2 regions of the Bradyrhizobium sp. AZCC 1610 genome follow, and region 1 is predicted to be linked to the other one. Evidence: riboswitches for the same ligand, from Rfam matches in the RefSeq annotation. Region 1 holds a riboswitch; the other holds the start of a gene.
The links. A riboswitch is a leader RNA that binds a small molecule or an ion and turns the genes downstream of it on or off. The one in region 1 is predicted to bind cobalamin.
Positions count from the first base shown of each region.

Region 2: linked by a shared signal. The riboswitch ahead of V1279_RS00135 (TonB-dependent receptor) and the one ahead of metE (5-methyltetrahydropteroyltriglutamate--homocysteine S-methyltransferase) in region 1 are both predicted to bind cobalamin.

Region 1 is NZ_JAZHRR010000001.1:5,925,994-5,929,464, reverse strand. Features, by position in the region: gene metE (5-methyltetrahydropteroyltriglutamate--homocysteine S-methyltransferase) at 1-1,554, opposite strand, end outside; cobalamin riboswitch at 1,662-1,876, opposite strand; gene prpB (methylisocitrate lyase) at 1,985-2,905, opposite strand; gene prpC (bifunctional 2-methylcitrate synthase/citrate synthase) at 2,916-3,471, opposite strand, start outside.
Region 2 is NZ_JAZHRR010000001.1:33,394-36,864, forward strand. Features, by position in the region: gene V1279_RS00135 (TonB-dependent receptor) at 1-1,688, opposite strand, end outside; cobalamin riboswitch at 1,801-1,999, opposite strand; gene V1279_RS00140 (FecCD family ABC transporter permease) at 2,137-3,180, shown strand; gene V1279_RS00145 (ABC transporter ATP-binding protein) at 3,177-3,471, shown strand, end outside.

The DNA of each region.
Region 1 (3,471 bases):
CTCGAACTCGCCATGCACGAGCACGTCGAGACCAATGGTTTCCTGCCACTGCACCGCGCGGGCCGTCTGGTCCTGCAAATAGATCTTGTAGACTTCATCCGTCAGGGCTCCGCTGGCGTGCGCGGCCCGGGCTTTCCTGACTTCGGCCGTCTGCGGAAACGAGCCGATGGTCGTGGTCGGGAAGGCGGGAAGGTTGAAGCGCTGGTGCTGAACGCCGGCGCGCTCGGCGAATGCGCTGGCGCGGCGACGCATGGCGTCGTCGATGCCGGCGATGCGCGCCGCGACCTTCGCATCGTGAATTCGCGGCGAGGCCTTGCGCGCGGTGGCCGCCTCGTCCGAGACACGCAGGGCAGCTTCGACGCTGCCGCGCCCACCGGCGAGTGCCGTCCCGAGCGTGGTCAGCTCCTCGAGCTTCTGCACCGAGAACGCCAGCCAGCTTATGATTTCGGAATCGAGCCCTGTTTCCAGCGCCAGATCGATCGGGACATGCAACAGCGAGCAGGAGGGCGCGATCTGCACGCGATCCTTGCCGAGTTTCGCGATCACGGGTTCGAGCCGGTCGAGGATCCGGCTCAAATCCGCGCGCCAGATGTTCCGGCCGTCGATGATTCCGAGCGACAGCACGCGGTCTTTTGGAAAATTGACGAGGTCGTCGATCTGATCAGGCGCGCGCACCAGGTCGAGATGCAGGCCGGCGACGGGCAGCGCCAGCGCGGTATCGCGGTTAACGCCCAGTCCGCCGAAATAGGTTGCCAGCATGATCTTGAGCTGCGGCACCGCGTTGGCGATCTCTGTGTAGGCGTAACGCAGCGCCTGCTGCCCGACAATATCGAGGTCGAGCACAAGACATGGCTCGTCGATCTGCACCCATTCGGCGCCGCGGTAGGCCAGTTCGCGCAGCACCTCGATGTAGACCGGCAACAACCGGTCGAGCAGCGACAGCGGATTGAAACCGGCCTCCTTGCTCTTGGCGAGTTTGAGAAACGTGACCGGCCCGACCAGCACGGGGCGGGTCTGATAGCCCAGCGCCTTGGCCTCCTCGTATTCCTCGATCGGCTTGCGCGAGGCCAGGGTGAACTGCTGATCCTTCGTCAGTTCCGGCACCATGTAGTGGTAGTTGGTGTCGAACCATTTTGTCATCTCAAGCGCCGGCACGCCGTGCGCGGCGTCGTGCCCGTGATGGGCATGCCCGCAACTCGCCTCATGCGTTTTGCCTTGTGCACCGCGGGCCATCGCGAAGTAAGTTGCGAGCGGGACCGGGCCGCCGTTCCATCGATAGATTTCCGGAATCGCACCGACCATCACTGATGTGTCGAGCATCTGGTCGTAGAACGAAAAATCGTTCGATGGGATCACACTGACGCCGAGTTTCTTCTGGCGCGCCCAGTTGGCCGCGCGAAGACCGGCGCCGGCTTCGACCAGGGCTTTTTCGTCCGAAGCGCCCGACCAGAAACTTTCCAGCGCGAATTTCAGCTCGCGGCGCGGGCCGATCCGTGGCGTGCCGAGGGAGGCAACAGGAAGCGAGGAAGTGGAGATCGTAGAAGAAAGAGACATGGCTTAACCCCAAAAGTTGGGGGCAAAGGCCGAAGTGACACGTCTGGATTCCACGTACGGCAGCGCGCGCGGAATCGCAACCGCACCACCGGGACACCCCGCCCGAGGACGTGTATGTTGTCGAGGCAGGTCTCCTGGCTCGCGGGTCAGTGCTGCTGTCCGGCCTTCCCGAAACCACGCAAGGTCTCAGTGACGTTGTTGGACAGCGGCTCGCCGCTTACAGTTGCGGGGGCAGCTCCGGCTTTGGCTTTTTCGGCCGCACCGGCTTCCCTCTTAGCTTCGGGCCGAACGAGCCCGAAGAACCACGACCGGTTCAGTTAAGGTCAACGGCGATCTCAGTCAATATGAGATCTGGTAATCCCGCGTTGGTGCTCTCTGTCATCACCATTCGTTGTATTCCATTTCGATCGAAGCGCGATAGCGACATAATTCACCTCTGCGGCGTGCCTGCGGGGACGATGGTTCTGACGATGGAGGCGTCGAGCGCCTCGTAATCGTGCAGCCCGATCGTTGCGTAGAGCTCAGCGCGCGTCTGCATCTGGTCGAGCATCTTGCAGGTGCTGCCGTCGCGTTTGAGGGCGGCGAACAGATCCTGCTGGGCCTTGTTGGCGACGCGAAGCGACGACACCGGCCAGATCACCATCCGATAGCCCATCGCCTCGAACTCGGACGCGGTGAAGAACGGCGTCTTGCCGAACTCCGTCATGTTCGCGAGCAGCGGAACACCGGGAACGCGACTGGCGAATTCCTGGAACATCTCGCGCGAAATCATCGCTTCGGGAAATATCGCCTCCGCTCCCGCTTCCAGATAGAGCTTGGCGCGGGCCGCCGCGCCGTCCATGCCTTCGCTCGCCGCAGCATCGGTTCTCGCGATCAGATAGAGATGACGCCGCGCCTTTGCGGCGGCGGCGATCTTGGCCGCCATGTCGCGCCCATCCGCCAGCCTTTTGTCGTTGAGATGACCGCATTTTTTCGGAAGCAGTTGGTCCTCGATATGAACGGCCGCAGCACCTGCATCCTCGAAGGCGCGCACCATGTTCATGACATTGAGCGCTTCGCCATAGCCGGTGTCGCCATCGACCAGCACCGGCAGGCCGCTAGCGCGCGCTACCTGGCGGATGAAGAAGGCGGCTTCCTCGATGGTGATGATGCCGAGATCGGGCAGGCCCATCGAAGCTGTCATCGCCGCGCCCGACAAATAAAGCGCGGAGAAGCCGGCGTCGCGGGCCTGCAGCGCGGCCATTCCGTTGTGCGTGCCCGGCATCTGGAGAATGCCTGGCGTGCCCAGGAGGTCGCGGAAGCGGGCCCCGGCCGGCTTGTCGGCGAGATCAACACCCAGGAGATATACCATTGTTGCATCCTTATGCGGCGCGTGGGGCGATGGCGGCTTTGCCTCGCTCATGCAGCGGCACGAACTTCAGGTTCTCCGGGCCGATATAATTCGCGGCCGGGCGAATGATCTTGTTGTTGATGCGCTGTTCCATCACATGCGCCGCCCATCCCGACGTCCGGGAAATCACGAACAGCGGCGTGAACATCGCGGTCGGCACGCCCATCGCGTGGTAGGAGACCGCGCTGAACCAGTCGAGATTGGCGAACATCTTCTTGGCGTCCGCCATCACCGCCTCGATCCGGTCGGCTATTTCGAACATGCGGGTGTTCTCGCTTTCAATGCCGAGACGGCGCGCGACTTCCTTGATCACCTTGTTGCGTGGGTCGGCAATCGTGTAGACCGGATGACCGAAGCCGATCACGACTTCCCTGGCCGCGACGCGCCGGCGGATATCGGCCTCCGCTTCTTCCGTATCGCCGTAGCGCTTCTGTACTTCGAAGGCGATCTCGTTGGCGCCGCCATGTTTCGGCCCGCGCAGCGCGCCGATCGCGCCTGTGATCGCGGAATAGAGGTCCGACCCGGTG
Region 2 (3,471 bases), 5.9 Mb from region 1:
TGGGTTTTCAACTGAAAGGTCCCCGGAACGAAGAAAGGCCCGCTGGAGACGCGTTCATCGACGGTCGGAGTACGGAACGCGCGCGCGGCGCGGCCAAACAGCGAGAATGTGTTGTTGAGCCGGTGCTCGAGCCCGACGTGCAAGGCGTATTGCGTCTCGTTGCTGTCCAGCGGCGAGGCCTGATCGCTGCAATTAAAGAACATGGCGCAACCGGGCGCGTTGGCGTCGAACCGATCCCGGGCGCTCAGGCTGGTGTTTTGAATCCTGGCGCCATAGGAGAAATCGGTCGTCGGCAACAGGCCTACCGTGTGCTGCCAGTAGCCGGCCAGCGTCTGCTGCGACAGATCGTAGATGTGGGTCGGCGCAAGGCCCTTGAACGCCCCGCGGTCCTGGCGGAACGTCGCATCGTAATAATCGATGCCGGTCAGGATATGTGAGGGCACCCCGAGGATCGAGTTCTTGATGCTCAATCGTGGCGTGATCGACCAGGTCTGCAATGACGCGTCATTATAGGTGGAGGAGAAACTCGGAAGTGGCGATGCAAACGGTATCGCGCCGAAGAATCCGCTTTGCGTTTTCTTGTCTCTGACGCCGCCATCGACGATCAGTTCGGCGCCGTTCCACAGGGTCTTGGTGAAGCCGGCGGTCGCGCTGGCGCCCTGCTGGTTGCCGTAATCGAACGGCGTATTTGTACCCCTGCGATCGGTGACGAGCTGATTTAGCCCGATCGAGGGATCGACGGTGCGTCCGCCCGGAAAGCCGAGCTTCTGGTCGTCGCCAGTCACCGTAAGGAAGGCCTTGAGGTCGGGCGTGGTGTAGTTGAGATTGCCGACGCCGTTGCGCTGGTCGAGCGCGTTATTGGCGCGATAGCCGTCGGACTTGATGGCGTTGCCGTAGAACGACGTCGACCACGGTCCCGAGTTAAGCGCAGTCGAAACCGACGCCATGCGCTGATTGAAGGAGCCGACACCGGCCTCGGCGCGCATGGCGACAGGCGGCCCGCCGACGCCGTTCTTCAGGACGATGTTGATAACGCCGCCGACTGCATTGTCGCCGTAGAGCACCGCGCCGCTGTTGCCGCGCGTGATTTCAATGCGCTCGATCGAATCGCGCGGAATGGTCGAAAAATCGACGCCGGCCATGTCGATGTCGTTGAGCCTTCGGCCGTTGATGAGAACCAGGGTATTTGAGGTCGCGAACGCGCCAAATCCGCGGAGGTCGACGCTGGTCTTGGCGCCGTTGACGCCGCCATACAGGCTGGTCAGCTGCACGCCGGGCGTTTGCGCGATGATTTCCTGCAACGTTTGTGCGGGCGAATGCGCTATCTCTTCGGCGGTAATAACGGTCGCCGCCGTGCCGACGATGCCTGAAAACTGCCGGCCGCCGCTGCCGTCCGCGCCTTGCGAGGCGCTTTGCGATGCGACGTTCGAGCCGGGCCCGGCGGCGGGCCGCGTGCCGGTCGACGGCGCAGCCGCCGGCACGACGCGGCGTGACGTCGATCCCTCGTCGTAGGTTGGCTTGGCGCGGGTCCGGTTCGGATCGGTGGGCGAGGTGACCTCGATCGGCGGCAATTGCTCGACCGTCGTCTGCTGCGCCTCTGCGCCGGAAATGCCAAGCGATACGGTGGTTATCAGGAAACTGGAGGCAAGCCAGAAGCGGCGCTGCCGCGTGGCGCTGGTGGAAGACATGGTTCAGACCTCGGTATGACGTCAGTGGCACGTCACAGCGAACCAAGTCTCACCATGTGCTAACACAGCTTAGGTGAAGCTAATGCCTGTACTCCCCGACCGACATCTTCGCGTGTGACCACGGCTGACGGCAGGTCTCCTGGCTCGCGGGTCGCTACCCTTCGTCGCCTTCCCAGGACCGAGATTCCCAGTGGCCTATGACGAAGGATTCGCCGCTTACAGTTGCGGGGGCAGCCGCGGAATAGGGGAGCTTCCCCGCACCGCATTCCCTTTTGATCCCCAAAACGGGAACCGTCGGGAACTATGGTAGAAGTTTGTCAAAGTCCGAGTCAATCCGCCTTGGGCGCGCTCGCGGTCCTCACTGGGCGAGTGCGCTATTTTTGCCGCATGAGCACGCCTGCCTGCGCTCCTGTACCGGGGCGCGGGTAAAACTGCTTTAGGACGATCGATGAGTGTTGAGGCCGTAACCGTGACCAACGAGGATGCCGCGCGCCGCCGGATCGGCGCGACGGCGGCGCTTGCCGTTCTCGTTGTGCTGCTGGTGCTGATCTCGCTCGGCATCGGGCCGGTGCGGCTGTCGCCGCTTGCGGTGACGGAAGCGCTGTTCGGCGGCGGCAGCGACGTGGCGCAGGTTATCGTGCGCGAAATCCGCCTGCCGCGGACGCTGCTGGCGCTGGCGATCGGCGCCATCCTCGGGCTATCAGGCGCGTCGCTGCAGGGCCTGCTGCGCAATCCGCTGGCTTCGCCCTCGCTGTTCGGCGCGCCGCAATCGGCAGCGTTCGGCGCCGTGCTGGTGATCGCGCTGGGGCTGGCCGACGTGCGCTCCTACGCGCTGCCGGTCGCGGCGATCTGTGCGGCGTTCGTTTCGGTGTTCGTGCTGCTCTCGATCGCCGGCCGCAATGCGGGGCTTTTGATCCTCATTCTCTCGGGGCTTGCGATTTCGAGCTTTGCCGGCGCGGCCACCGCACTGGTGATGAACCTCTCCAGCAACCCGTTCGTGGTGCTGGAGATCGCGTTCTGGCTGCTCGGCTCGCTGGAGGATCGCAGCTTTCAGCACGTTTTCCTTGCGCTGCCGTTTATCATTGCCGGTGCGACCATGCTGTTCAGCCAGCGCCATGCCTTTCGCGCGCTGAGCCTGGGCGAGGAAACCGCGCAAAGCCTCGGTGTAGATGTCGGACGTCTGCGGCTGTTCGTGATTTCGGGCGTCGCGCTCGGCGTCGGCGGCGCGGTCGCCGTCACCGGCACCATCGGATTCATCGGGCTTGTTGCACCCCATCTGATGCGGCCGTTGATCGGCCACGACCCGGGGCGGCTGTTGGTGCCGAGCGCGCTCGCAGGCTCGGCGCTGTTGCTGGCGGCCGATATTGCGGTGCGCATCATTCCCTCGACATCGGATATCAAGGTCGGCGTGCTGACTTCGATCATCGGCGTTCCGTTCTTCCTCTATCTGATCATGCGCGAGCGCCGCTCGCTCGGCGGAGGGGTCGCATGAGCGAAACGGCGCTTCTGATCGCAAAGGGACTCGGCGTGCGGCTCGCCGGCCGCGTCGTGCTGAAAGACGTCTCGCTGGCGCTGGAAGCTGGACATCTGGTGGCGCTGGTCGGGCCGAACGGCGCCGGCAAGACCACGCTGTTACGGGCACTGGCGGGATTGATCCCGTCCGAGGGCGAGATCGAGATCGGCGGCCAAACCTTGTCGTCGCTGCCACTGCGCGAAAGGGCAAAACGCTTCGGCTATTTGCCCCAGGGGCATGTCGTGCACTGGCCGCTGCCGGCGCGCGATA